DNA from 4 places in the Thalassotalea sediminis genome. Region 1 is predicted to be linked to each of the others. Evidence: riboswitches for the same ligand, from Rfam matches in the RefSeq annotation. Region 1 holds a riboswitch; each other region holds the start of a gene.
The links. A riboswitch is a leader RNA that binds a small molecule or an ion and turns the genes downstream of it on or off. The one in region 1 is predicted to bind cyclic di-GMP.
Positions count from the first base shown of each region.

Region 2: it holds a riboswitch for cyclic di-GMP, as region 1 does, so the genes downstream of both, QUE09_RS09315 (DUF3718 domain-containing protein) here and QUE09_RS17140 (GGDEF domain-containing protein) in region 1, are expected to answer to the same signal.
Region 3: it holds a riboswitch for cyclic di-GMP, as region 1 does, so the genes downstream of both, QUE09_RS06770 (hypothetical protein) here and QUE09_RS17140 (GGDEF domain-containing protein) in region 1, are expected to answer to the same signal.
Region 4: it holds a riboswitch for cyclic di-GMP, as region 1 does, so the genes downstream of both, QUE09_RS10080 (DUF3718 domain-containing protein) here and QUE09_RS17140 (GGDEF domain-containing protein) in region 1, are expected to answer to the same signal.

Region 1 is NZ_AP027361.1:3,807,597-3,815,298, reverse strand. It holds gene QUE09_RS17175 (YfiR/HmsC family protein) at 1-798, shown strand, start outside; gene rarD (EamA family transporter RarD) at 786-1,676, opposite strand; gene QUE09_RS17165 (thioesterase family protein) at 1,750-2,205, opposite strand; gene recQ (DNA helicase RecQ) at 2,328-4,139, shown strand; gene QUE09_RS17155 (c-type cytochrome) at 4,188-4,487, opposite strand; gene QUE09_RS17150 (DUF3630 family protein) at 4,628-4,945, shown strand; gene QUE09_RS17145 (2-thiouracil desulfurase family protein) at 4,945-5,406, shown strand; gene QUE09_RS17140 (GGDEF domain-containing protein) at 5,403-6,413, opposite strand; cyclic di-GMP riboswitch class I at 6,686-6,768, opposite strand; gene QUE09_RS17135 (tetratricopeptide repeat protein) at 6,881-7,702, shown strand, end outside.
Region 2 is NZ_AP027361.1:2,022,395-2,030,096, forward strand. It holds gene recC (exodeoxyribonuclease V subunit gamma) at 1-3,160, opposite strand, end outside; gene QUE09_RS09310 (hypothetical protein) at 3,322-3,648, opposite strand; gene QUE09_RS09315 (DUF3718 domain-containing protein) at 3,975-4,319, opposite strand; cyclic di-GMP riboswitch class I at 4,387-4,469, opposite strand; gene QUE09_RS09320 (RNA-binding S4 domain-containing protein) at 4,604-4,927, shown strand; gene QUE09_RS09325 (ion channel) at 5,008-5,991, shown strand; gene QUE09_RS09330 (proline--tRNA ligase) at 6,104-7,702, shown strand, end outside.
Region 3 is NZ_AP027361.1:1,502,168-1,509,869, forward strand. It holds gene ppc (phosphoenolpyruvate carboxylase) at 1-889, opposite strand, end outside; gene QUE09_RS06765 (hypothetical protein) at 1,255-1,587, opposite strand; cyclic di-GMP riboswitch class I at 1,727-1,809, shown strand; gene QUE09_RS06770 (hypothetical protein) at 1,896-2,948, shown strand; gene QUE09_RS06775 (aldo/keto reductase) at 3,028-4,080, opposite strand; gene QUE09_RS06780 (c-type cytochrome) at 4,090-5,181, opposite strand; gene QUE09_RS06785 (M14 family metallopeptidase) at 5,546-6,463, shown strand; gene efpL (elongation factor P-like protein EfpL) at 6,529-7,101, shown strand; gene QUE09_RS06795 (hypothetical protein) at 7,363-7,702, opposite strand, start outside.
Region 4 is NZ_AP027361.1:2,194,092-2,201,793, reverse strand. It holds gene QUE09_RS10105 (IS110 family transposase) at 1-119, opposite strand, end outside; gene QUE09_RS10100 (hypothetical protein) at 174-356, opposite strand; gene QUE09_RS10095 (hypothetical protein) at 573-845, shown strand; gene QUE09_RS10090 (manganese efflux pump MntP) at 956-1,495, shown strand; gene QUE09_RS10085 (patatin-like phospholipase family protein) at 1,601-2,752, opposite strand; gene QUE09_RS10080 (DUF3718 domain-containing protein) at 2,953-3,312, opposite strand; cyclic di-GMP riboswitch class I at 3,379-3,469, opposite strand; gene QUE09_RS10075 (CoA transferase subunit B) at 3,694-4,353, opposite strand; gene QUE09_RS10070 (CoA transferase subunit A) at 4,363-5,064, opposite strand; gene QUE09_RS10065 (hydroxymethylglutaryl-CoA lyase) at 5,144-6,049, opposite strand; gene QUE09_RS10060 (acetyl/propionyl/methylcrotonyl-CoA carboxylase subunit alpha) at 6,049-7,702, opposite strand, start outside.

The DNA.
Region 1 (7,702 bases):
TTGAGCTTAACACTTAACAACTTGAAGGAAATGCAAAATCAATTAGTGCAATCAGAAAAATTGGCGTCATTAGGTAAACTGACTGCAGGTGTTGCACATGAAATTAACACTCCTCTAGGCATTGCATTAACCTCGACGAGTTCTGCTTTAGAGAGTACACGAGCGATCAAAGAAGACTTTGAAGAAAACTGTTTGACTAAATCACAAATGAAGAAATTTTTCGAAGCAACAGAACAAGCTGCTGATTTAAATATGTCGTCATTAAATCGCGTGATTGAATTATTAAATAACTTTAAACAAGTCGCAGCAGATCAAGTTGTTGGTGAGGCAAGAGAAGTAAACCTGGTTGATTATATTAATGAGATCATGCGCACCTTGTCTGCTGAAATGAAAAAACATCGTGTTACTTACGAGGTTAGCGGACAAGAACATATTGAAGTTAAAACGGTACCTGGGGCATTAGCTCAAGTATTCACTAACCTGGTGACTAACTCGTTGAAACATGGTTTCGAAAATAAATCGTCAGGCAATATTTCGATAGATATTTCAGTACAAACGAATCTGGTTAATATTACTTATTCGGATAATGGCAATGGCATGGCGCCAGAGGTCTTGCTAAATATATTTGAACCCTTTTATACCACTAAGCGAAATAGCGGAGGTACTGGGCTAGGAATGAATATTGTTTATAATATTATTAAACAAAAATTGCATGGCGATATTACTATTGAAAGTAGCCCAAATAAAGGCGCAACATTCAATTTAACGATACCTACTTCCATTGATCAAGTGACCTGACGCTGTCGGCTTTGATAAGAATCAATACAGTAGATAATCAGTGCAACCCAAATAAATGCGAAGGTCATCAGCTTTTCACTATTAACCTGCTCTTGATAATAAAACGTTGCCAAAATAAACATAATACTCGGGCCAATATATTGGAAAAAGCCGATTGTAGATAAGGTTAAACGTTTAGCCGCTGCAGTAAAGCACAGTAGTGGCGCGGTAGTTACAATGCTCGTAGCTATTAACAACAGGTTTAAAGACACGTCATTATTTATCATATTGCTTGTGTCTGAATCAACGAACAAAACCCAGTAACATAGTGCAACAGGTGTCATGATAAAAGACTCAATAAGTAGGCCGACAATTGAGTCTACATGGAGTTTTTTACGTAATAAGCCGTAAATGGCAAATGATGTCGCTAACGTTAGGGAGATAATCGGTAATGTGCCCAAGGTGATAATTTGAATCAATACCCCCATGATCGCTAGGCTAACAGCAATACCCTGCCATTTTCTTAGTTTTTCACCAAGAAATAACATGCCAAACGCCACATTAATCAGTGGGTTAATATAATATCCTAGGCTGGCATCTAGCATATGACCATTATTGACTGCCCAAATAAATACAAACCAGTTGAAAGATAAAAAACAAGCACTTAATGCTAGTTTTCCGATCACAGTAGGTGATTTTAAAAGTGAAGAAGCTATACGCCATTTAGGCGTAATCAGTACAAAGCTGAAGAGTAACAAACATGACCAAATGACACGATGTACCATTATTTCATCTGCCGGTACATGTTCAATCAACTTAAAATATATTGGTGCTAAACCCCATAAGAGGTATGCGGCTAGCGCGTTAATAACGCCTAACTTTTGTTCCTGAGCAGTCATGGCATGCAATAATGACAAAAAGGGTATTTTATCACGGTAACGTTAATTTAAGGAGGGTTTCAACCAATAAACATTAGCCAACCATATAGGTACCTGTGCCAAACGCGATATGTACGTTTTCTTCATTATGTAACTCCATTCGCGCTACTGCTACTTTACTGCCACTTCGAATGATATGAGCGGTGGCGATAAATTCTTCGCCACGACCAGGACGGAGAAAATCAGTGCGAAGATCTATTGTGCCGAGCTTGCTCAAGCTACGGGCAATATTTTCTTCGGACGTATCATCTAAATGTTGAATAATATTTGCAGCGGCAACAATACCACCTGCGAGATCTAACGCTGATGCTGTTACGCCGCCGTGTAGTATTTTTTGCATTGGATTGCCAATAAGTTTGTCTTGCCATTTAAACCTTATTTCAGAGGTTTGAGTGTCAAATTTTTTGATTTCTAGGCCAAGTAATTGGTTAAACGGCATACCGTTATTCCAGAAATGGGCAATTTGTTTAAAGACATCAGCTTGATTCATAATACCTGGTCGGATGAGAGTGTTAAGCTAAGTGTGCATCGTTTTATAAGAAAAAGAAAGTTTTCTTCTCATCTGTATATTCGGGTAAAATACTCCCCTTGTTATTTCGAGAAGACTTTACATTGAGTGAACTATCCATTGCTGAACCAATAAATACGTTACAAAAAAACTTACAAGAAGTTTTTGGGTATTCTGAATTTAGGGCTGGTCAGCAACACGTTATTGAGCAAATTTTATCAGGAAGAGATTGTCTGGTATTAATGCCTACCGGTGGTGGTAAATCACTTTGCTATCAATTGCCTGCAACTTTGCTAGATGGCATCACTATTGTTGTTTCACCGTTAATTGCGTTAATGAAAGATCAAGTGGATAGTCTAAATCGACAAGGTATTCCGGCTGCATTCGTCAATTCCACGTTATCGAGCCAAGAGGTTCAAGAGACATTTTCACGTTTGGCTAATGGTCAATTGAAGTTACTATATGTAGCGCCAGAGCGCTTGACACAGCACTATTTTTTACAAGGGCTACATGCGCTGCCAATTCGTTTATTTGCTATTGATGAAGCACATTGCATTTCTCAGTGGGGGCATGATTTTCGACCGGCCTACACACGATTAGCTATACTAAAATCACAGTTTCCTACGATTCCGGTGATTGCGCTCACAGCAACGGCGGACGTAACAACACGAAAAGATATATTACAGCAGTTGAATTTACATGATCCGTACATTCAACTTGATAGTTTCGATCGACCTAATATTCGTTTAACAAAGGCTGATAAGTATCAAGGTGTGATGCAGGTGATCAGCTATATCAAAAAGCGTGGACAAGATGCAGGCATCGTCTATTGTAGTAGCCGTTGGCAGGTGGAAAAATTAAGTGAAGCGTTGGCAAAGTCAGGTATAAACTGCGCTGCATACCACGGAGGGATGGAAAATGACATTCGTGCTGTAGTTCAAGATGGTTTTGCTAAAGACAATATTCAAGTGGTTGTTGCAACTGTTGCATTCGGTTTAGGTATAAACAAACCCAATATTAGATTTGTTATTCATTTTGAACCGCCTAGAACATTGGAAGCTTATTACCAAGAGATAGGTCGAGCGGGAAGAGATGGGTTAGCAGCAGAGGCGTTATATTTGCATGATGAGAAGGATGTTGAGCGCATTCAAAAACGTATTAATGACACCGAAAATGAACATAAGCGGCATGTTGAATTACAGCGCTTTGCTGCCGTAAGCGACTTTTTAGAATCTCAAACGTGTCGACGTCAGTTAGTGTTGAATTATTTTGCCGAGTTTACAACCTCAGGTTGCGGAAATTGTGATATTTGCTTAGATCCACCAAGTCAGTTTGATGGATTAAAAGTTGCACAAATGGTGCTGTCATGTGTTTATCGCTTAGAACAAAGGCACAATGCTAAATACCTTGTTGACGTATTAAGAGGTCAACACAATGAAAAAATTGAACAGGCAAAACATCATAAGTTATCTACTTTTGGGCTTGGTAAAGATAAAACGCCAGGATTTTGGTATGCAATTATTCGTCAACTCAATCATCTAGGTTATTTACAGCAAGATATTTCTAATCACTCCGCGCTGATGTTAACAGAAGCATCGAGAGCTATTTTGAAAGGTGAACAAGCGTTAAGTTTAGCGACACCAAGATTACAAAAAGCTAGTTATTGGCGCCAAGACAAGCGTGGTGGTCAATATGATAGAGCGTTGTTTGCTAAGTTACGTGAATTAAGGAAAGACATCGCAGACAGTGAAGATATACCGCCTTATATTGTATTTAATGATGCAACCTTATCAGAGTTAGCGCGCTTTAAGCCTAAATCATCAGCTGAGATGCTAAATATATCAGGTATCGGACAAACTAAATTAGCGCGTTATGGCGAGCCCTTTTTAAGTCTCATTAAGGCGCACGATAACTAAGTATTCGGGTAAAAAAGCGCTCTTTTGAGCGCTTAAAAATAAGAATACTTATTTTAAACTCGCGTAATATGCCGCTAAGTTTTTCATATCTTCGTCTGTTAATGACATTGCTTGACCAGACATCATCGGATCTTTACGAGCACCTGATTTAAAATCTTTTAACTGCTTGTATAGGTATTGCTCTTTTTGCCCTTTTAAGTTTGGCCACATACTGTTTGTAGAAACGCCTTCTGCACCGTGACAAGCACCACAAACCATTGCTTTTGCTTTACCTTTGGCGATGTCGCCTGCGAATACCGGAGATGCCATCATCACAGTAGCAGCAACTGCTAGCGTAAATTTTTTCATGCCCATATCTCTCTTGTGTTTGATTAGAAAATTTAATTGCCTACCTCGATTATATGAAAAAAGATCAAAGCTGTCTCAGATTTTTTGTATTATATGCAACCGATTAACATTTCTTTGGGATAGATCAATTGTCTTGGTGTGTGGAAAAAATTAAATGGCAACAGCTTAATAACATTATTTGTATAGATAATGAAAAGTCGATAGATGCATTTAACAGTGATTGGTCACAAGAAGACGTGGCGCATTACTTCGAGTCACTACTCGAACGATATCGTGAAATTTCGTTGGATAATGTTCACCTTGGTGCTGACAGGGTCAGTTATGATGTAACTTGGCGACAGTCCCATTATTGGCTACATTTTGAATGTTATAGCCAGTCTATATGGTTTGAAGCGATAGACTTGATCTCGGAAGAAAATTTAAACGCTTTTTATCGATATTTAACTAACGGTCAATAATGGAAAAAATACTAGTAAGTGCATGCTTGATGGGTGAGTTGGTAAGGTATGATGGTGGTCATCAGAAACTTATCAATGAGGTAATAGAGCGCTGGCGTCATCAAGGTCGAATAATACAAGTTTGTCCTGAAGTTGCAGGCGGTTTGTCTATTCCTCGTTTACCAGCTGAGCGAGTAAATGGGTTGATTATAGACACCTCAGGTAAAAACGTTACCGATGCTTTTGTAAAAGGTGCTAATCAGACACTAGATATATGCAAAAAACATGGAATTAAATATGCGTTGTTAAAAGAATCTAGCCCATCCTGTGGTAGTAATACTATTTACGATGGTTCGTTTAATGGTACGAAAATACCTGGCCAAGGAGTTACTGCTGCATTGTTACAACAACATGGTATAGAAGTCTTTAGTGAACAAACATTGATGGCGCTAATTGCTAAAGTTGAATCGATGTCTGATTAGGTTGCGACGGTAATTTTGTTCGCAGTATGACGCTGCATGTCTGTGACTAAGTTTCGGGTGTAATTAATGACGGACTCTACATTTTGTGACAGGTTAAAATCGTTTACACCCAGTGAAATAGTCATGTGTGGTAATCTAACCCCTGACTTACTACTAACAAATCTTAATTTCTCTACACCCTGACGAATTTTTTCTGCTATCTCGCTTGCGATGCCTCGTTCGATCTCTGGCAATAAAATAAGAAACTCATCATGACCAGAACGCACAGGTAAGCCACTATCCCCTACATAAGTACCAATTTTATTTGCTATTTTAGACAGCAAAACATCACTAATTAATCCGCCGAATTTATCACTAACTGCAGATAGCTTATCAACATTTACAACTATCGCGGCAATTTGTTTGTTTGGATCTTCAAGCGTCCACTGTTCTAAATTCTTATTCAATGCTTTTCGATTGTACAATCCAGTCAATGGATCTAAGTAGACTTCTTTCTTAATTTCAGCCAGCTCAGACTTTAATGTTTGTGATTGTTTTTTTGATAATAAGAGTTGTTTAGCGAGTTGTTGCTGTTTTTGTCTAAAACTCTTTGAAGCATGTTCTATTTGTTGAACGGCATTGGTAATGGCTTTTTGATTATTAGACTTGAGATCAATAATATTATGGTCAAGTTTGCGAAGTAAAGTATCCGCACTGTGCATTGATTGTTGATTATTAGTAGCTAAATTATCAACTAGGTCATCAATATCGGTGATTATCTCTTCTCGAAAATTACTCTGACCGAGTATATATTGTTTATATAACTCTTGAATGAAATATTCGTCTAACTTTTTGCCGAGTGATAACTGCTGTTTAATTTGTCTATTTAGCTCAGGTGTTTTGCCAATGATATACTCATAACAGACTGAATAGTTTATCGGCGACGCTGGTAGGTGCCATAAGTTTAGTTGCTTAATGGTTAGCGTTGATTTTTGTTCAGCTTGTTTGATGGAATCATGGTATTTCAAAATCACCCATCCCCTAAATATTACTGCGAGTTATCTTTATTGTTATAACTTCATTCTCTAGTAATTTTTCACAAAGTGCTAGCGTTTATCGCAAATTATTGTAAATAAATTGCCTCATGACATTTATCTGATTTTAGCTATAACAAAATACTGGAAATAAAGGAGTGTTATCAGCGATAAAAGAGGACAAGGGAGCACGCAAAGTTAGTGCTAATAAAGAAACATATAGCTTAAGAAATGCCTAAAGTAGACAAGCCCCCACTATGTCTAAATTTGGTAGTTCCGCTGCCGTAGGTTTCCCCTTAGACCGGTAACTTTGCGTCTCTAGCTTTCGCTAGATTTGCCCTTATCGAGCTTTAGCTGCTCAATTGCCATTATAGACAGAGAATATAACTTGTAAACCATAAATATTATTTATATGGTAAACTTCATACGATATTTTTAATAACTCCTTGAAATAAAGGAAGATGAAAGCTCATCCGATGATCCGCACGCTATTTGTCTTTGCCATTATAATCAGTACCCTCAGCACAGGTTTAAACGCCGAAGAGCGTGCTAGCGTTGGTATTGTTGAAAATATTAACTGGGTTAACAAATTATACGATAGTGATAGTGAGTCGATACCATACAATGAAGTATTAACCTTGTCTCAGCGCGTGATTAAACAAAGACAGTTTTATAACAATAATACCTTGGCGAAAGTTTTCACGTTACTTGCCGATGCCGCCGCAAATACAGGTGATCTCGCGAAGTCGTTACAATTTGCACAAGATGGCGTGTCGCTGCTGAATGTAGATAAGCAGATAAACCTGAGGCTATTATTAAAAGTGGCGGCAGGTTATTACTACAAAGGTAAATTTAATAGCGCTAAAGAAGTCGCTGAGCGCGCGGTTGCTATATCGAAAAAGCACAATAATGTAGAGTGGTTAATCTATGCCATCAGCTACCGTGCAATGGCAAACGCATTGCTAGCTCAACATGACAGTGCATTAAATGATATAGAAAAGGTTGAACAGTTACTTGAACAACAACCTAGCCTATCCGATAGAATTGCTTTGATTAACTTACTGGCAAGTGCGCATTATTATTTAGGTGATAATAACACGGCAATTTCTTTGTATAATAAAGTGCTAAAGCTTCGCTTTGAATCAAAAAGAGTGGTAAATATTGATCAGACGTATTACCACTTAGCCCGTTCTTATTTGGCATTAGGTCTGTTAGATGACGCTTATAATGCTTTTTGGGAAGCACTTAGCTTTGCGAAAAAAAGAAATGCACCCATTCGTGTT
Region 2 (7,702 bases), 1.8 Mb from region 1:
TAGCACTCGCCATATTTAATGCAAATTCAGCATTAGTTAATTGTGGCGATATTTGCCCTTGATAAAAGTGTTCTAAAAACTGTTTAACATGCGAGAGTTCAACGCTACTCAATGTTACCATAATGTTTTTCTGCGCTTTGCTATCAAAAAAATAACCAACGCAACGAGTTGCATCTATCTGTTGTATTGGGTGATCTAACGCAGTTGATTGTTGAGCATGTTGTAACAATGCAGTTGAAAGGTACATCTGTAGGTAATCTTTAGCTTTTGGCGTACTTGCCCGTATAACAACCAATTTATTATTTGCAGTTGTTATGCGATGCTGTAGCTTTACGTTAACACCCTCCTGAGCTAAAGATATGGCTATTGACGTATACAAATCATGTTCAATAATTTCACTCGCCAACGACTGTTGGATATTTCGATATAAGGCTTCACTATCAGATAAGAGCTTCTCTATATCTTCATGGCCAGTTGATGAATCAGCAAACTTGCCAGATAACAACGCGTATCGTTGCCAATATGATAACACTTGTTGTTCAAAATCTTGGGTACGCTCTTGCTCAGGGTTCAATAACCCTTGTAGTGCATTTTGTTTGAGTAAATATTTACTCAAATGATCAGCGTCAAAAGGTTCGCTGTCTTCAAGCTCAAGTGCTTGTTGATCTAAATACAACGATAGCGACTGCTCTGCAAAATACTTACTTGGATGAGATAAAAACCGCAAGAGCTGTTTAACATCTAGCGTCAATTCATTTTCTCTTTGTAGCGCGATTATCAATGGCTCAACAGTGTTATCTCGAAGCTTTTCACATGCAGATACCTGTTGCCCCAATCTAAGCCAATTAGCATCAAAACTAGAAAGCTCGTGATTATAATTCGCTAAACTATACGGATGCATTGGTAACTGTCTGATGTCGTTAACTTGCTCATTAAAGCATTGCCAACCATAGCCTAGGTGCAAATACTCCAATAACTCATTCAATACTAAAGAAGGCTGCTTTTCTTTATTGTTTTTAATGTTTCTTCCTTGGTAGCTTAAATAAAGAGATTGACGCGCTGAAAGTAAGGCTTCCAAAAATAAGTACCTATCGTCGCCTCTGCGCGATCTGTCCCCTATTCTTGCATTGGTTTTAGCGAGTAAGTCAAAACCAAAAGGTGTCCTTATACGAGGAAAGTCTCCATCGTTGAGCCCAAGTACACAGATAATTTTAAAAGGAATACTGCGCATTGGTAACATCGAACAAAATGTTACTTGTCCGATCATAAATTGACGACCTGGATCTGGTTGACTAAAGTGCATTGTTAAAAATTCATTAACAATACTCAGTTCAATATCTTGCTCAAACTTAGCTTGTTCTGTAAATTGCAATAAACTATCAATTGCTTGAGAAATTATAGCAATACTGTCATCCCTTTCATCAAAGAAATCTCCCAACATAGTCGTTAACAAAACATGCCATTGTTTAGGAGATCTCGCTTGACTTAACGCACTTCTAAAAGCTTGCAAGCGTTCGATGATTTCCATCAATTGCCCTAGTAACAACGCATCTTGCCCTTCTACATCAGGTATAAGCAGCTTATCATCAAAAATAGTTTCAACATCACCAAATGCAAACCCTTCTAACAAACGAGCAAAGCCATATTGCCAGGTAAATTGTGGCGAAACGCCTTTGGTATTTAACACTTGAGATTTATGTTCAGCGTTTAATCCCCAGTGAATGGTCGCTTTATTCAGCCAAATTATCATTTTATCAATGTCTGAAGCTGTCAACTTAAAGCGAGATTGTAGTGCAGATAATTGTAGCCAAGAAACGATTTGGTTCACTTGAAACCGACTATCAGGTAAAGCAAGCATTTCACTAAACGCGATAACTAAAGGATCTGAGTCTTTCGCTACACGGTCTGCTATGGAGCATGGTAATGGTGGTACATCATTTGCGTAATCTTGCCAACCTTGAGCAAATACAGCATTTACATATGGCGCATAATCTTCTATTTGTGGACACATAACCAAGACATCTTTAGGTGTCATCGTTGGGTCTTGATTAAATTGGTGCAACAACCAATCATGTAATCCTTGTACTTCCCGTAAAGGACTATGAGCGCTAGTGATCACTATAGATTCATCTTTAACTTTTTCAGGTAATTGCCGCCGGTCGGTTAAGGTTAAAATATCGTGCTGTAACGATTGTAAAACGCTTGGTTTGGAGGAATTACCGCCAACATCGGTTTCAAAAGCATCAATACTTACTGTACTGTATTGTTGTAATAATGATAAAAATTCTCGGCCTTGTTGCCCCAAATTTGCAAGCAAAGGGTTTCCCACTGATTCGTTTAACTGATCTAAATTTTCAGTCCACCTATCAAGTTGGCGCATTGCCTGTTTTTCGCTAATTATATCACCCCAGTAATCAAAACAGGGATTCAGGTGGTAAAAATGAACTTGCGTATAATTGCTTACTTGTTCTAAAAACGACAGCCAAATAGGTGCCATTGCATTAATACCAAAAAAACTGATTCTTTTAGGTAATACATGTGATTTTTCAGCAAGCTGCCCTATTGCGTTTTCGACTAAAGCAATTGGGTCATAGGATTGTTCACGCGTCAATATTGCCCAAAGCTTTCGTTGCCAGCATTCTTCTTTGTGTAATGCTTCTTGGTTATCAAACGCTTGTGGCCTCTGGTTAACTTGCCATTGCGATAGCCAATCAGGTCTGTAAATTAAATATTGTTCAAACAAATCAGCGAGTTGGCAGGCCAGTTGATATCGTTTTAAATTATCAACCTTGTCACTGTTATTCCGCCAATATTGTGTAACTTCTAGAAAGTCTTGATCATCCGTTATTTCGTTGTCGTCTAGTAACTGATAGATGCGCCAACTTAACGCTTCACGGGTAAATGGATCCTGTTCAATCATATGCTTTGGTAAAACCAACGAACGCATTAATTTCCATAAAAATTGGGCGGGTAATGCATATTCATGATTGAAGCTAATGCCAGATAAGTCTGCCAAAGACATATTTAACCAATGCTGCATACCGGCATTTTGCACGATATATACATCTTTTGAAAAAATAGGAAGTGGAGATATTTCTTGTATTCTATTGGCCAATGCCAATAAATTTTCCGTCTTATTAGCAGGATAAAGGTATATCAAAGGGCATCCATTTAATCGTATTCTTTACAGAGAATTTAATCATATCGCTTCAAGAAACACTAGCAACGATTAACTGAATGCCCGATAAATATACTTGTTACCGTAAGTATTAACGTATGTCGTTCATAAGTATATGAGTAATAAACTTAATTTTTAGCAATTTATCGAATGAAATCTAAGTGTTTTTGATAAAAATCACCAACAATTGGTAATGCCGTGCGTTGCCCTATTAAGGCATGAAAAAGACCAACACACCATAACACCGCGACGCCCAAACATAATAACCATCCGACAAAAGGAACTAACGCTAATAATGCCCCAGTTAAGGTTAAGCCTAAAGAGTCACGTAGATGGAACTTAGCTAAGGCAGAACGATTATTACCATAAATAAAAGCGGCAATGACCCAGCCGATAATGGTTATATAAGATAATACTGACACAAGCTTAACCATGTCATACTTTAATCGACTATACGCTCGAAAATACATAACGTTACCTCTCATCGTCATCACAAAGTTAAACAAGATTCCTCGTTTAAACTTAATTCCCTTTATCAATAACCATAGAGAAAAATTGAGAATGCTTCAAACAACAACATGTAAATTGATTGTTAAAGTGATGTAAGTAATCAGGTAAGTACATTATTTTAAAGTTGATCTACGTAGGGTAAATAATTTAGATCGAATACTTATAGCAATAGGATGTTTTATAGCTAAATAATTTTTAAGCGTTGACGAAGAAAATTTACTCGTACAAAACAAAAAACGGGCGCCATTTAGCGCCCGCTTTATTAAAATCTTTTGTAATCTAATGATTAACCGTTTACACGCTCATTAGCAGCAGCTTTAAGACCAGTATTTGTAATACTTGCAAGGTTTGCTGATACAACTTTTTTTGATAATTTACCAATCATCATTGTGCCTGTTTCTGTAGCATTAGCTGTCGCAGCAAATTGTAATAAGTTTTTACCGTTACATTGAACAGTGTCAAATACGTTACGAATTTTAATACGATTTGATTTTAAGTATCTACGTAAGTCTGATTTAGCATCCGCAGCAACAAATTCGCATAAGTTTTGCGCAACAACGTTTGCTTTGGCTTGTGGTGCAACAAATAATGTAGCTAATGATAAAGAAGCAACGATTAGTAAGTTTTTCATGATTACCCTTTCTAAAGTATGTTAATAACTTTTAAGAAACCACAAGCATGAAAAGCTTTTGTAACACTTAGGTAGCCCCACTGTCATAGATAAATCCGTAGACTGGTGGCTTTGCGTAATACCCTTTCAAGTACCTTGCCGTTTCTAGTTGCGCGCATTGTATAGATATCAAACAAAATTACAAGTAAAACTTTGTTTCTTTTATGTTTCAATAATTCAATCTATCAACTCAACAGACAAATCGTTAAAATAGATCTTCATGATAAATACTCACCGGATATATAATGACTATAGAAATAGAAGTATCATCGCAACCCATCGAATTATACAAATTACTTAAAATTGCAAACTTAGTTAGCGGTGGTGGTGAAGCTAAAATAGTTATAATGGAAGGTTATGTTCAGCTTAACGGCGAAGTAGTAGTTCAGAAACGTAAAAAAGTTTATCATGAAGATATTGTCAGCTTTAATGGTGAAAATATCTTGTTGATCTGTCACCAAGCTCCAAAGATTCCCGAAAAACGAATAAAAAAAACCAAACAATTGCCTAAAGAAAAAAGCTCTGCACCTAGGCAAGTTAAAGGTGGTAGAAAGAAAATTAACTTCTAGCGTTGAAACTTTAACGACAAAAACACGTTTAATATTTAACTGATTAGAAAGATCACGTCTCAATATCTATACTCTTAAACATGAGTACTATAAATAACTTATGTCAATATAACGATCCGGAAGGTTACAAATGCAAAGCGCAGGCTGAACCTTCTGGGTATTGTTTTTGGCATGATAAAACAATAGATAAAACGCATGACAATATCCAAGACAAGTTAACGCAATATGTTCGTTCAGGAGGGTTGACGAGAGGTATTTGTTTGAAAGAAGCAAACTTAACAGGTATTGATTTAGTCAATCATCATCAAAAAGTTGGTTACGACTTTTCATATACAGATTTTTATCGCGCCAATTTATCGGGTGCACACTTATTTAACATCAATTTATCAAACGCCAGTTTAATGAAAGCTGACCTAAGCGACGCTAAATTAAATTGTGGCAACTTAACACGTTGCAACTTGCTTGGCGTTAAATGGAAAGGCTGTAAAATCGAAAATATCAATTTCGGTAAAAAACTGATGCAAGAAATTAATGCCAAGCAAGCACTAAAGGCCAATAAGCCATTGCTTGCGTTAGATTACTTTCAACAAGCAGAAGAAATATACCGGGATTTACGAAAACATGCCGAGCAAGAAGGTTTATTTAGCATTGGTGGTACACTAATCCAAAAAGAGCTCACCATGCGACGCTATCAAATGCCTAAGTATTCTTTTAAACGGATAGGTTCTAAAATAGTTGATTTGTTTTGTGGCTATGGCGAAGATCCGTTAAGAATAGTAGGTTTATCATTGATAATAATTTTTATTTGTGCACTTTGTTATACTTTCACTGGCTTAAATTTTCGCGGTGAAGTGCTTACCTTTGATGCAAGTAAAACAGCTATCGAAAACTTCTCTTTTTTTATCTCTTGTTTATATTATTCTGTTGTCACCTTCACAACACTGGGTTACGGTGATTTTACACCTGTAGGAATTTCAAGAGCGATTGCCGCAATTCAAGCTTTTACAGGCAGTTTTACAATCGCTTTATTCGTGGTTGTATTTGTAAAGAAAATGACGCGATAGAAAAAAACGAATCGCCAACCTTATTTAGTGCAATTTTCTCTTTTGCACATTCAGCGCCCCTGCTAGAATAGGGACATTAATCTATTCATGACAGAAACGGAAACACACATCCATGCGTACAAGCCAATATTTACTTTCAACATTGAAAGAAACGCCAGCGCACGCTGAAGTAATTAGCCATCAATTAATGTTACGTGCAGGTCTAGTACGTAATATTGCCTCTGGACTGTACACCTGGTTACCGACAGGTTTACGTGTTTTAAGAAAAGTTGAAAACATTGTTCGTGAAGAAATGGAAAAAGCCGGTGCTATCGAAACACTAATGCCAATGGTTCAACCGGCTGATTTATGGCAAGAATCTGGTCGCTGGGAAGATTACGGCCCTGAATTACTTCGACTACATGACCGTCATGAGCGCCCTTTTGTTTTAGGACCAACGCATGAAGAAGTTATTACAGCGATCGTGCGAAACGAAGTGAACAGTTATAAACAATTACCACTGAATGTTTTTCAAATTCAAACGAAATTTCGTGATGAGATACGTCCACGTTTTGGTGTTATGCGTGGTCGCGAATTCCTAATGAAAGACGCCTATTCATTTCACATTACTGAAGAGTGTTTGAAGAAAACTTATCAAACAATGTTTGAAGCATATTGCAAAATATTTGAGCGTTTAGGCTTAGATTTCCGCCCTGTTGTAGCAGATAATGGTTCCATTGGTGGTGAAGGATCTCATGAATTTCATGTACTCGCAGAATCAGGTGAAGACGACATAGTCTTTTCTGATAGCAGTGATTACGCCGCAAATATTGAAAAAGCAGAAGCCTTAGCACCAAGCGGTGAACGACCAGAAAGCACACAATCATTAACTGAAGTATCGACCCCAAATGCAAAATCAATCGATGATGTGGCTCAGCAATTAAAAGTTGATGCTAAACAAACAGTTAAAACCTTGCTTGTTTTAGGGCAATCAGAAGGCGAAAGTCAGCCTATTGTTGCTTTAGTGTTACGCGGTGATCATCAACTAAATGAGATCAAAGCCGAAAACTTGCCACAAATTGCTAGCCCGCTTACTTTTGCAAGCGAAGAGCAAATCAATCAAGCCGTGAAGTGCGAGGCAGGTTCTATTGGCCCCGTTGGACTATCAATACCTGTTATTGTTGATCATAGTGCCGCCCATTTAGCGGACTTTATTTGTGGTGCTAATAAAGATGGTTTTCACTTTACAGGTGTAAACTGGGATACAGACATCACTGACTATGACGTCGCTGATATTCGTAACGTTGTCGAGGGTGATCCAAGCCCATGTGGCAAAGGTAATATCGTTATTAAACGAGGAATTGAGGTGGGGCACATTTTCCAACTTGGTAATAAGTATGCCAAAGCGATGAATTGTGGCGTATTAACCGAATCTGGTAAGAACCAAACCTTAACAATGGGGTGTTATGGCATTGGCGTCTCTCGTATTGTAGCGGCCGCAATTGAACAGAACCACGACAAGTACGGGATTAAATGGCCAAAAGCGATAGCGCCTTTTCAGGCTGCAATCGTGCCTATGAACATGGCGAAATCAGAACGCGTAAAAGAAACCGCTGAAAACCTTTACAAACAGTTAAAAAATGTTGGTGTTGACGTATTATTTGATGATCGTAAAGAACGCCCTGGCGTAATGTTTGCTGATCATGAATTGATAGGTACACCGCTATTGTTG
Region 3 (7,702 bases), 1.6 Mb from region 1:
GGTATGGGCCAATTTCATTCACATCATTTGCTGCTAAGTCGGCTGTCGCTTTACCCATTGATAGCTCTAAATAGAGTGTTTCAAAATCTTGTAAATACAGTTGCGCTGCCATTAAACGAGCTTGCATAATGGCTTGCTGGCTTAGGTTTGCAGTAACGAAAGGATTGCCGTCACGATCACCTGCCATCCAACTTGCCATCGTTAAGGGAACACAAGACTCAGGTAATGGTTTACCTATTATCTCTTGGCTAAAGGTGTCTAATTCGCGCACAAAGTCTGGTACAGCATGCCATAAGCTATCACTGATGGTGTTTAATCCCCAACGAGATTCATCAAGTGGAGAAGGGCGGTTATTACGAATTTCTTGCGTGTGCCAAGCTTGTTCAATCAGTTCATTGATACGGTCACCTAATTCATTATCATTACTGTCTAGCGCTTGTGCGATTTCATGATACTTATGAATGAAAGTACGTCGATTGACCTCAGTAGGGTGGGCGGTTAACACGAGTTCTATTTCTAATTGTGATATTGCTCGCTCAATTGCTTCTGCCGATTTGCCATCGAGCTTGTTTTTCAAATCATCTAATGGATGCGGTAAGTCTAGTTCAGCGAGACCTTTATCACTGGCAGTATATTGTTGTTCAGCAATATTCGCTAAATTTAGGAATTGGCTAAAAGCTCTAGCATGGACGGTTAGTTCATCGGCATCCAGATCTCTAAATTTCTTTTGAAGTGCCACTAATGCTTGGCTATCACCGTTGGTTGCCTCTTTAGAGAGGTGACGAATCGCTTCTATTTCGTCAACCCATTTAGCACCTTTATCATTAGCAATGGTTTGGCCTAACGCTTCACCTAGTTTTCTTACATTATTGGAAATAGTTTCTAGCATAAATGTACCTATATGTAATTTTATTACAACAAATGGTGTTTACTTACTCTACGAGAAAATGGGGTTAAATCCAATTAATATTTGGCTTTAATCATTTTTTTCTGAAATTCAATATAATTTAGTTGTACTAAAATGGTGTTAAATTACGTAAATTAAAGCGGTAGGGCTTTTAAGTAGCAATTTATTTGAGCTTTTGCATTTTATTGTAGTGCAGTAATGCGGTTTTTGAATACTTGTCGTGAGGTAATGTGTGTTTCATGTTTGTACTAAGTTGATATTAGAGATTAAAGCGTGTTAATAAAACAACACAAGCGTTGCGTAATTAACGCATTATTACTGGGAACATCGCACTTACAACATCAGTGCTACTGCATAAAGTTTAATAGATGAGGGCACGGCACGGTGGGCAACTCAAATGTAACGCTTGCTCCTTGTAGTTGCTCAAGAATAACATTATCAAAACTGAGTATTTCAATGTTATTGAGAAATGAGAAACTTTGATGGTCAACAGCATTGGCGATAAAGGCGACTTCTGTTACTAAAAACTCACTACTTTGTTGTGAGGGTATTGTTGCTTTATCTGCGAATAAGTCGGTGTAACCCTCTATGTAGAGTCTTTCTTGTTGGCTGTCGTCTGCAAAGAAATAGTTCCCAACCCCATCGTCAAAACCATTGCTAAAGTGCCATTGACTCAACATTAATGATTGTCATCAAACATAATTGCAGCTGCAAAACCACTGAAAGTGAAGGGGAAGTATTTTATAGACGGGTAGATACGCTTAAGTTATATAAAGTTTTGACTTATATGCGCTTTTAGTTTTATTATGGCTGTTAACAGTTTGTAAAAGGCAAGTATGGTGAAATCCATATACGCAAAGTTTCCGACCTAAGGTATATACTATGGTAGCGGGACTGCAGAGAATTGAACCTTCCCAATCCTTGTCTTTTTGTGAAAGTGACGCGTCTAGCGATAGCGATAATTTAAAAAGATCACAAGGATAAAGCCATGAGTAATTACTTCTATAAAGTAAGTAAACGCATAAGTTTTGCCATTATGCTCACTAGTAGCAGTATGGCGTTTGCTAATATTTATGACCTTCAAAACAATTTAGCGTCGTTTAGTCCTGACAATGCCCATTTTTCTCTACTAGGCTTTTCAAATAATAATGTTTTAGCGCACGAAAACTCAATGATTTCATTTCCTGTTGGTGAGCTTAATCAACGCGGTATGCAATTAGAAGTTATTAGTGACAATAACGCTGTTTCAGGTGTTCTGAGTCAAAACGAACTACTTGTGTATATAAATGAGGTTGATGAGGATATTGCGGTTACTGTTCGTGTAGTAAATGTGGCGAATGTAATGGAAACCTCCTTATCATTTACCATCAATGTTGTTAATAAACCAACATTGGCTATTGATAATTTTGGTACCACGCAGTTTGCATCGAATAACATTGCAGATGTTATTGTTGGTGATACTCAACGATTTCTCTCTGGGTTTTCAGGAGGAAGTTTTACGGGTAATTTTGGCCATAGTTTGGTTAAAGTTAGCAATGCACCGCTTGTTGATATGGGCGCATTTAAAAATAGTGCCCCAAATGTACACCAAACGAGTTTCGGTGTGCCAATTGGACAGTCAACCCCTATGTTTTATCAGACATCAAAAATTGCACCATCGTTTGCTTCAGTTAAAGCAATATCTACATCGTTTACTCAAACTCAAAATACATCTTTTGTGCCATCAGCGTTGATAGCACTTGGGCAAGAAAAAGCGAAAGAAATTGCTAAAAGATCAGCGGAACTTATTGTTAACAATAATGCTTCTAGTCCTCAACAAACGGAAGAAAGCCCTAGTATAGATCAACCAACAAAAAATGAGGTTGAGGTTGGTAACGACGAAAAGTCTCCTCAACAGGCGCAAGATGATCTGTTGGTGTTCAACCCTGTGAATAATGAGCAACCGGCGGCGGTAAAAATACCAGAGCCAAATTCGTTTGTTTTAATGTTACTTGCATTGATAACAGGTGTTTCTGTGTGGCGATTTAAAAAGCGCTCATAAAGATAACGCCTCAATCGATTAAGGTAAGTCGATTGAGGTGTTTGCTTTAAATTTGTAATACGTCCAACTTATCGCTTGCTTAAAAAGGAGAAGGGTGAGCTTTTAACCATGCGTTTATACGCAGTAACGTTTCTTCTGTTAAGGTAATGTTAAACGCGTCTATGTTTTCTTTTAATTGCGACATGCTCGTTGCACCTATGATGGTAGACGTTACCCCGTTTACTTGATCAATCCATGCTAATGCAAGTTGAGCCGGTGTTAATTGAATCGAGTTTGCTAAGTCACAAAATGCCGAAATAGCAGTTTCAACATTTTGGGTATCGCGGAAAAGCCCATGTCTTTGCATTAACGTCCAGCGGCTTCCTTCTGGTCTTTTACCGTTTAAATACTTACCTGTTAGTGCACCGGTTGCTAAAGGTGACCAAGGTAAATAAGCGATATCCTCATGGACACAGTTCTCAATTAAATATGGCCAATCTTTAGTGTGCAGTAAACTAAATTCATTTTGGATAGAAACCATACGCGGTAAGTTATGTTGTTCACTTAGTTTTAAATATTGATTAATGCCCCAGGGGGTGTCATCTGATAATCCGCAATAACGAATTTTTCCTGCGGTTACACATTCCGCCAGTCCCAATAGAATATCATGCATTTTCTCTATTTCTTCTTGGGCGTTCATATTCGTGTAGTTGAGCATGTTAGGCCAATGCTTGGCAAAATGTGGTGAACTATAGTTTGGCCAGTGCAATTGATAGAGGTCGATGTGATCAGTATTGAGCCTGCGTAACGAGTCATTAACTGCTTGAATAACCGTCTCTTTAGATATATCACTGCCACCTCTAATATAAGAAAGACCAGGACCTGCTATTTTGGTAGCAATAACTAAGTTGTTACGTCTCGTTGGGTTTGCTTTTAAATAATGACCAATGATTGCTTCCGTTTTACCATATGTTTCGGCGTTAGGGGGGATAGCATACATTTCGGCTGTATCGATAAAATTAATACCTTGGTACTGGGCATAATCAAGTTGATCGTTTGCCTCTTGTTGATCGTTTTGTTTCCCCCAGGTCATCGTACCTAAACAAACACGAGACACTTCTAGTGTGCTACTACCTAAACGTACATATTTCATGAAAACTCCTCAATCGGTAAGGTTATTAATATCACCGCGCGTTACTGGGTACCCTAGATGCATCCAACCGAAAATGCCTTCCCATAAAACGGCTGTTCGGGTATATCCTCTGTTTTTTAATTTATTAATGACATGATCGGCTGCAGCGCGAGGGCAGGAACAATACGCCACTATTTGTACATCTGTTGGTATATCTTCAACCATGATATCAAGATCCGCATAGTAAGGAAGCGGCACCGAACCTTTAATATGCGCCGTTTGCCAAACAGAAGTTACGCGAGTATCAAATAGTACCATGCGTTGTTTTTTTTCTAGCGCCTCATTAAGATCTTCTGCCATCACGTATTGGTTATCTTTTAATGAAAAGCTAGGATCAGCTCCTTTAGGGTTGATGACATAATTCTCTGGTGTTGGCAGTGATTTTAAAATGGGCTTGGTATCTTGCCAGCCACTTGCTTTACTGCGCAAAAAAGCAGTGATATTGTCGATTTCTTGGTCTGTTAAAACGCCTTGATATGCTTTCATCGGCGTATTTTGTCTGCCGTGCCTAATGGCATATCGAATGAATTCATCCGTGTTATGTGCCAATGCTGAAGGGTTACCGAGTGCAGGGGCGGTAATACCTTCGCCGTTTTTACCATGGCAGGTAGCACATTCTTTTTGATAACTTTGAGCGCCTTTTTGAATATCTCCATGTACGGGGTTGGTCGAAAGCTTTATACGATCTACACCAGCTTGTTCGAAGAGCCAATAGGTTAAATTCCAAGTTTCCGCCAACGTCATTGGACCGCCAACCTCGTCTAGGTAGCCGCCCATCGGGGTACCTGTTCTACCATAAGACATAGGCCTTAAAATCGCATGTGGTACACCTGATTGAAACAAACTTGCACTTTTTAATGATGGGGCGTGGTCGTTTACATGCCCTTGTCTTTCTTTTCCATGACAAAGCGAACAGTACTTTTGATAGTTTTGCTCAGCAACTTTCGCTTGTTCTGGTGTAAGCTTTCGTGGTGGAGGCATGGTTTCATAATCTTGCGCAATAACAGTAAGGGATCCCAAAATTACAGATAAGCTTATAAGTGTCGTGAGTAATTTAATCATAAGAAAGAATTCCTTTTGTTCTGTTATTTTGTGTGCTGTTCATTCAAGCAAAATATAAGGTGCGTTGATCATATAGTACAGTCAATTAGGCGCAAATAAATGTAACAAAGTTATCATGACTAAGATTAAGGATGTGTTTAAGCATTGAATGAATTAGTCAGAAATATTGTTTTTTACAGTGCTAATATGCACTTATCAAACATAACTGTTTGTGATGTTATCGTTTATTTAAATATGAAGTCATTACAATAACAAGCCTCGAAGGAAAATTTCTACTCATTTGCTGTTTGAGTCGCTTATGGAGGGTGATAATTGTCATGCTTTCGGTATAATCGCGTCAACGCAGTAAAAAGTTGAATATATTATGCAAAACGAAAAGGCTTACGCTATAGGCACACCCGGTAAAAAATGGGGTGAAGAAGAAAAACTACAATGGCAAAAATTACAAACAATAAAGCGTAGTTATCAGCAAGAAGTTGTCAGTAAAATTGAACAATTAGGTGAAAAATTCAACATTACGCAATATGGGGCGTTGTCATTTGATGAACAGAGATATCCTTTATTTGCGCTAACCTCGCAACACTTTGATGATTGTAAACCAACGGTACTCGTAACAGGTGGTGTGCATGGCTATGAAACTAGCGGTGTGCATGGTGCATTATTATTTGCACAGCAATTTGCAGATAAATATCAAGATAAAGTTAATTTTGTTATTGCTCCTTGCCTCAGCCCTTGGGGCTATGAAACGATTAATCGGTGGAACCCATTAGCAATCGATCCTAATCGCTCATTTTATGCTAACAGTCCTGCTCAAGAGTCAGCAAAATTAATGATGTTTGTTGAAAGTTTGGGTACGCGTTTACTGGCGCATTTTGATTTGCATGAAACAACAGACTCCGATAATACTGAATTTAGGCCTGCACTAGCAGCGAGAGATGCTGAAACGCACGATAACTGGAATATTCCCGATGGTTTTTATTTAGTAGCAAACTCCGCAAAGGCTGAACCAGACTTTCAAAAGGCTATTATCGAAGCAGTATCTAAAGTAACGCATATTGCCCCTGCAGATGATAATAACCAATTAATAGGTGTACCTTTATCACAAAAAGGTGTAATAAATTATGATGCGACGCCGTTAGGGCTATGTATGGGGTTTAGTGATGCAACGTATGTAACGACCACAGAAGTTTACCCTGACAGCCCTAAAGTAGATGCTGATAATTGCAATTTGGCCCAAGCAACGGTTATTACAGCTGGGTTAGATTACATACTAATGCAATAGTATTCATGGTGAAAAGAAGCGTTGTTTTTCAATCTTCTTTCTAAGTAAATTTAAGGAACAATAGCATGCCAAAGGCAAGTGAAGTAAAGAAAAACCAAGCCATAGAACACAATGGCGGTGTTTACATTATTAAAGATATCGAACGTTCAGTTCCGCAGGGAAGAGCTGGTGGTAGTTTATACCGTATGCGTATGTATGACGTCGTTACTGGCGGCAAAGTAGATGAAACATTTAAAGATGTTGATATGCTTAACTACGCTGATTTGATCCGTAGGCCGGTAATGTTTTCATACATCGATGGCGAAGAATATGTTTTTATGGATAATGAAGACTATACGCCATACAACCTCAACAAAGATAACATTGCCGATGAGGTGTTATTTATTAACGAAGCAACACCAGGTATTCAAGTGATACTAGTCGATGGTGCGCCAGTAGGTTTGGATTTACCTACAAGTGTTGAGCTAGAAGTAGTAGAAACGGATCCTTCCATTAAAGGAGCGTCGGCAACGTCGAGAAACAAACCTGCCACATTATCAACAGGGCTTATTATTCAAGTACCTGAACACATATCTACAGGTGATGTAGTTAAAATAAATACCGAAGAAAAGAAATTTATGGGGCGTGGTGATAAATAACTCTGGTTTACACTAAACGTTTAGAGCAATGTTACCTCGATTAACTGTTCTTAACGTGTGAAGTTATATCGCACGTACATTGTGTTGTCGGTTTTGGTAATATTGGACCTATGTTTGTCATCATCTAAGTCTGTATCGCAAGCCTTAAACTATTACCACGCAGTTTATGTTGTAGCTCATTTAGTGATATGTATTATGTCTATTAGTACAAAGCGCCTTGTAAAAACAAAGCGCTTTTTACTAGTTTTTACACGCTGAACGTTAGCATGCTTTATTTTGATGTATCAGACGTCTATATAGTGTTATATAGCAACACATTGCTAATAATAACCATGTTGCAGGTTCATGTACTGAGGTGACTAGTTCGGTATCGTTGATATCAAATTGCCTTACTGCACTAATATCAAAAGTAGCACTAAAATCGCTAAGTGCGGTGAAGTCGGCAATACCTAGTTTAAATGCGGGTAATGGAACTTCAGAAGCGTCAAACCACCAAATTGCAATGGATAATACATTGTCATGTTTTACTGCTATGTCGGTAAATAGCGCACCGAATGCGGGAAATGGTGGAGCAATAACAGCTGCATCAAAAGTAAAGTCG
Region 4 (7,702 bases), 1.6 Mb from region 1:
ACGGCTTGTTGGTCAGCTGTTTTCACTGGCACATGCCAAATATTAGGTCGCATTGCTGCTTCACAAATCGCTTCGGCATCGTTATTATCGTTTTTACCGCCAGTGCGAAAAGGTTCGATGAACTTGGCGGCAATAATCGCGACTTGGTGTCCGAGAGATTTACACTGACGCGCCTAATAATGCGCGCCACTACATGCCTCCATGGCAATGAGGCAAGGATTGAGTTGAGCAATAAAGGGAAGTAGTTTTTTACGTGATAACGTTTTCCTTAATACAATTTTTCCAAACTCATTCATGCCAACCAGGCTAAACGTATTTTTTGCTAAATCGATACCAAGTGTTTTAATGTTATTCATGATGGGCTCCTTTTTTAAGTTTCGCACCTTAAGTTTGGCAAAATTTTACAAAGTCAGGGGGAGTCCATCTCATTCGTTATGTTTCCGTAAATTGAGAGTGGCTAATTTATGAATGTGTTCCTATTATTGGCAGGTTTTTTAACGATATTAGTTGGGTTAGTCCACTCATTCTTAGGTGAAAAGCTAATATTTTCCCATTTAAAAAGGGGGCAAGTAGTGCCTACGCACATTGGTACACCACTTAGAGAGCGGCATATCCGTATAATTTGGGCGACCTGGCATATCGTATCAATACTTGGCATTGGAATGGCTGGCCTCCTGTTCTGGTTAGCCTTACCCTCAACAAGTATTGAAAATGTGCCGTTAATAAAAAATATTATTGCGATTCCAATGTTCATATCCGCTATGTTGGTTCTATGGGCAACAAAAGGTAGGCACCTAGGCTGGTTAGGTTTGTCGCTAGTGGCTATATTTGTTTGGGCCAGTTGAAAATGAATAAAAAACATAACAATCGCTTCAAAGGCGACGCTTGTAACTCGCGGGCGTTATATGGGTGAAGTTATTTACCTCATTGATTTTTTTAGAAGAGAATTTATTAAGTGCTTGAAGTTATAATTTTAGCAGTGGCATTAAGTATGGATGCTTTTGCGGTATCTATAGGCCTAGGATCAAAACATGTTAAGCAAACAAAGTCTCTGGCTCTTATGTCAGGTATATATTTTGGTCTATTTCAGGGGGGAATGCCTTTAATTGGCTATATGGGGGGAAAGGGAGTTCTCGGTTGGGTTGAGGAGTATGCAAAATGGGTAGCATTTGCTCTTCTGATATTGATTGGCGGAAAAATGATTTATGAATCAATTACCGAAGGTATCGAAGAAGATATAATAAAAATCACGCATAAAGTAATGCTTATTCTTGCTATCGCCACAAGTGTAGATGCAATGGCTGCTGGTTTTACGCTGACCCTTATTGAAATAAATCCATTATTAGCCTGTGCAATTATCGGGGCTGCTACACTATTCTTTAGTTGGATTGGCGTATTTATCGGAGCGAAAAGTGGAACATGGCTTGAGAGTAAGGCTGAGCTATTGGGCGGTATGGTACTTATCTTAATAGGCTTTAAGGTATTACTCTTCTGAAATATAGCAGTTCCAACAAACCTCATATAATGCTCGCTTTTGGTTGTGAGATTTGATGAAGTTCTGTTCATCGAATCTGATGGATCACGTTAAAACTTACTCGCCTTATTTTAATGCTAAAAATGCCCTAATTTTTGTTTCATTTTCTAAAGCGTCTTGATAGCCAAGTTTGATCAATTGTTGGCAATAAGTTCGGTCAAAGAGTAGGTAACTTACAATACTTGACTCGGAGTCATTTGTTATGCCAATTGCTCTAAGTAATAGCCGTATAGCCAACGGTAAATTGTGATAGTACTCAACAGCAATGGCATTAAAGTCATGGCTAGGGTTAATCACAAGAGTTTCAATTGGCTTTAACCCCTCTTGTGAGTTTTTATCTTTATCTGATATTAACGATAATGTTTTATTAACGCGCTTAAGGCGTTCTAAATCACTTTGTAAAGTATCAGAAAATATACCATCAAGTAGGTGACCCGCAATTGTTGCACTTGTTGGCGGGTGAGGATTATTCTCTGTTTGATGTAAAGGCTCTGAAGGTTGTTCAACGCCGATAATAAAAAGTTTCTCTCCCCCTAAATGAATAGCAGGGCTTAATGGAGATAACTGGTGTATAGAGCCATCACCATAATGCTCTTTACCTAATTTTACCGATGGAAATACTAACGGTATTGCCGCAGATGCAAGCAAATGGTCGCTATTTATTTGGCAAGGCAATCCTTTTCTTTTCTCTCTAAACCAAGGTGAAATTGTTGCGTTTGATTGATAAAAGCTAATCGAATCACCACTGCTATAACTGGATGCAGTGACTGACAACGCGCTTAAATGCCCCTTTAACAAATTGTTGTCAATTCTATTAAAATCAACGACTTCGTTTAATAACTCTCGTAATGGTGCGTTATTTAATAAACTACGTGCTCTTTTATTGGCATAATCTGCTTGAAAGCTTGCAAGCGCACCTCGCGTGATATGGCTGAATACGCGAGCAGGATCACTGTGATAAATTCTGCTTGTGGTTAGATTTTTCCATATCCATTCAAGTTTCTTCACCCCAAGTTGAAAGCATGAGGCGTAACAAGCTAAACCTGTCGAATTAATTGCGCCTGCCGACGTACCACAAATGATTGAAAAGGGCGTCGGGTAATGTCTTGGTGAAAATTTGGAAACAGCCGATAATACACCGACTTGATATGCTGCTCTTGCACCACCACCTGTTAACACTAAAGCTGTTTTTTGATGTTGGCGTGATCGATATGTCACTGGTTAATCACGTATACTTAATAGTTAATTAGCTTAAAGTTTATCGCTTATTAATAAGATTTCCAAATGAAATTAGCGAGGATATCGCTAATTCGCAGATAAAAAAAAGCCAGCATAAGCTGGCTTTTTTAAATCGACAGAAGAATTATTAACTAGTAAAGCTATTTACTAAACAAATAACGCCTACTAAAAAATAATTTTTAGCTGCTAACGCGTTCGTTAGCTGCATCTATCAATGGTTGCGATCCATTCTGGATATTTGCAAGATTATCTGAAACAACTTTCTTTGGTAGCTTACTTACTATCATTGAACCTGTTTCAACTGAACCTCGATCTGAAGCAAATACCAGCAAGTTTTTACCATTACACTGAATACCATCAAAAACTCTACGGATTTTAATTTTATTCGTTCTTAAAAATGAGCGCATACGTTTCTTATCGTCTGCTGCTACATATTCACATAAGCTCTGAGCTATGTTTGATGCTTCTGCTTTCGGAGCAGAAACGATAGACGTCATTGTTAACGCTGTAATAGTAGAAACTAGTAATAATTTTTTCATTTTAATAACCTTTAATTCATGAATGAGTTTATTAAAAGAAAAAACCACAGGACGTACCTAATTGAACTCGGTAACTCCGCTGTCATAGATAAGATAACTTACCCTTAGACCGGTGGTTTTGCGTAACATGTTTTCGCATGTTTTGCCTTTTCTTTGTCAATTTTAGTATTACGAATTTGAAAGATAAAATCAAGTCTTGTGAAAATTATGTAAATCTTAGTGTGTCAATAGTATTTATAATAATATAAATTACAATGAGTTAGCGTTAAAAACCTCGTGAAAGGGGATGCGGATTATTACATAAGCGTACAAAATATTATGACAAAGGAGCACTAAGGCTCCTTTTAATATTCTGATTTGTTATAGGTTTATTCTTTTTGGTTATTTAAATGTCATTTCTGGTACGTGCTCCGGTATAATAAGTTCACCTGCCGTTAATGACTTAATTTCTTCGACTGATACACCCGGTGCGCGTTCAATTAGATGAAATTTATTATCTTTAATTTCAATGAAAGCTAAATCAGTTAATACTTTATTGATACAGCCTTTACCGGTAAGTGGTAGTGTACATTGTGGGAGTAATTTTGATTCGCCATGTTTAGATGCGTGTGTCATGGTGACGATTATATTATCAGCACCTGCAACTAAATCCATAGCTCCCCCCATCCCTTTTATTAATTTACCTGGGATCATGTAAGAAGCAATATTTCCTTGAACATCAACTTCAAAAGCACCGAGTACAGTCAAATCAACATGACCACCACGGATCATGGCAAATGATTCTGCGGAATCAAAAATAGAGGCGCCTTTTGCTGTGGTTACCGTTTGCTTACCTGCATTGATAAGGTCTGCATCAATTTCTTCTTCCGTTGGAAATTGTCCCATACCCAGTAACCCATTTTCAGACTGCAACATTACTTCCATACCTGTTGGTACGTAATTAGCAACTAAAGTAGGAATACCAATGCCAAGGTTTACGTAGTAACCATCTTGTAATTCTTGTGCTACGCGTTGCGCAATTTGTTCTCTTGATAAAGCCATGTTAACTCCTTATGCGCTTCTCGTTGTGCGTTGTTCTATACGTTTTTCGAACGTGCCTTTGATAAGACGATTTACGTATATACCTGGTGTGTGGATTTCATCGGGTGCTAATTCACCAGGCTCTACAATTTCTTCAACTTCAACAACGGTTATTTTACCTGCTGTTGCTGCCATAGGATTAAAGTTACGTGCTGTTTTTCTAAAGATAAGGTTGCCATATCTGTCTGCTTTCCATGCTTTTACAATGGCAAAATCACCCGTGATCGCTTTTTCAAGAATATAATGTCGTCCGTCAAATTCGCGCTCTTCCTTACCTTCAGCAACAGGGGTACCGTAACCCGTTGCTGTGTAGAATGCTGGAATTCCAGCACCACCAGCACGCATTTTTTCTGCAAGTGTACCTTGAGGCGTTAACTCTACTTCCAATTCACCACTCATCATTTGACGCTCAAACTCGGCGTTTTCACCAACATATGAAGCAATAATTTTTTTAATTTGGCGGTTGGGTAATAAGACGCCTAAACCAAAGTCATCGACACCGCAATTATTGGAAACCACGGTTAAACCAGTTGTGCCTTTGCGTTGAATTTCGGCAATAAGGTTTTCCGGAATACCACATAGGCCAAAGCCACCCGCGATAACTGTCATGTTGTTTGTTAATCCAGCTAACGCTTCTTCATAGCTTGACACCACTTTGTCAAAACCTGCCATGATTTACTCCTTGATAAAAGTAAGAGCACCAATACGTTTAGTTACTCTCAAATTAAATTTCAATTGTTGTTGATATTATTTATTCGCATTTTGCTCTAAGCGCATTGGATACCTTAGAAACAGGCTGCTTACCAAGCTTGTCACTAATAAACCAGCCTGCTTTGAGCAACTTGTTCAAGTCAATGCCTGTTTCAATAGCTAAACCATTTAGCATGTATACAACATCTTCTGTTGCCACATTGCCTGAAGCGCCTTTAGCATAAGGACATCCACCTAAACCGGCAACGGCTGAGTCAATAACACTGATACCATGTTGTAATGCCGCGTAAATATTCGTTAACGCTTGGCCATAGGTATCATGGAAGTGCACAGCGAGGTATTGTATGGGTACTCGGGCGCTTACTGCCTGTAACATTTTATTGACAGAGGCTACTGTGCCCACGCCGATTGTATCGCCAAGTGAAATTTCATAGCATCCCATTTGGTAGAGCTTCTCGGCAACATTTGCAACTGTATTTGGTGAAATCTCACCATCATATGGGCAGCCTACTACGCAGGAAACATAACCTCTTACGGGAATATTATGTTCTTTGGCGGCATTAATAACGGGTTCAAATCTCGCTAAACTTTCATCGATTGAACAATTAATGTTTTTTTGGCTAAATGCTTCAGATGCCGCACCAAAAATAGCAACTTCGGTTACACCTGCAGCGAGCGCTGATTCAAAGCCTTTTAAATTGGGGGTTAAAGCAGCATAGGTAACACTAGTATTACGTTGAATCCCTGCCATGACTTCCGCAGATGTTGCCATTTGTGGCACCCATTTTGGGGATACAAAGCTAGCGGCTTCAATGTAACTGAGTCCAGTTTCGCTTAAAAGGTTTATCAGGTGAATTTTATCATTTACGTCAATGGAAGTTTTCTCGTTTTGTAGGCCATCTCTAGGGCCTACTTCAACAATCTTAACCTTACTTGGCATTGCCATTATGATAACTCCTTTGGTGTAAATGCGAGTAACTCTGCACCACCATCGACCATTTCACCTGATTGATAAAAGATAGTATCAATAGTGCCATCAGTTGGCGCTTTGATTGTGTGCTCCATTTTCATCGCTTCCATGATCATTAAAGGCTGGTCTTTTGATACCGTATCGCCAGCAGAGACAAGTACACTTACCATCGTACCGTTCATTGGTGCCGTTAAACCATTTGTTTGGTCTTCAGTATTATTCAAGCCGCAATCAGGACGAATATAAGTGAAATTAAACACACCGTTAGCTCTAAAGAGGCTGATATTGTCATTTTCTCGACTGATTGTTGCTTGGCTTCTGTAGCCATCAATACTTGTGTATAGCTCGTCACCATCAATCCAACCTTGGCAGTCTAGTGCGCGTTCTTGGAAGGTTTCATGTTCAACTCTAATTAGATAATAACGACGGTTTCCCATGCGTTTCTGCTCAACAATAACCGGATAATGTATATCGTTGTGCGCCAATGTTAGCTTATGAATATGCGCTTCATTTAACCGCCATGCGTTAGTATGATTCCACGGTGAAAAGGGGTCTGTTGTGTCTTTTGCAATCGACTTAGAACGCTGTGCTAAAGATAACACCATATAAAGGGCTGCCATTGGCAATTCGTCCGTCAAGGCTTGCTCACTGTTATGGAAAATGTCGTCGTGATTTTTTTCGATAAAACCAGTATCGATATTACGTTCAATAAACGCCTTACTTGTCGCCAAGTTATATAAAAAGTCTAAATTAGTTACCACACCGTTTATACGGTATTCAGTGAGTGCTTTTGAAAGTCGTTGTAACGCTTTCTCACGGTTTTCATCCCATACAATGAGTTTTGCAATCATAGGGTCGTAATAAACACTGACTTCATCACCTTGTCGTACACCAGTATCAACTCTTACATGGTTACTTTCTTGAGGCGTACGTAAAAAGCTTAAGGTACCTGTTGCAGGTAAAAAGTCGTTATTGGCATCTTCAGCATAAATACGTGCCTCAAAAGCGTGCCCATGGATCTTTAGTTGATCCTGACTCTTTGGCAGTACTTCACCAGCAGCAACACGTAATTGCCATTCAACGAGATCTTGACCAGTAATAAGCTCTGTTACAGGATGCTCAACTTGTAGACGAGTGTTCATTTCCATAAAGTAAAAAGAACCGTCTTGATCTAGCAAAAACTCAACGGTTCCAGCACCTCTATAGCCAATGGCTTTCGCCGATTTTATTGCCGCTTGACCCATTTTTTCACGTAATGTTTGTGACAAATTAAAGGCTGGTGCTTCTTCAATTACTTTTTGATGTCGACGTTGCACTGAACAATCACGCTCAAATAAATAAACAGCATTATTGTGATTGTCACAAAATACTTGAATTTCCACGTGGCGAGGTTGTGTTAAGTATTTTTCAACTAACATCGTGTCATCGCCAAATGAAGATTTTGCTTCGCGTTTGGCTGCAGCAAACCCTTCGGCAAATTCGGCTTCACTCCATACTTGGCGCATGCCTTTACCACCGCCACCAGCAGTGGCTTTTAATAAAACGGGGTAACCCATTTCGTCTGCGGCTTGTTTGATTACCGCTTCTGATTGATCATCACCATGGTAACCCGGTACCAATGGTACCTTT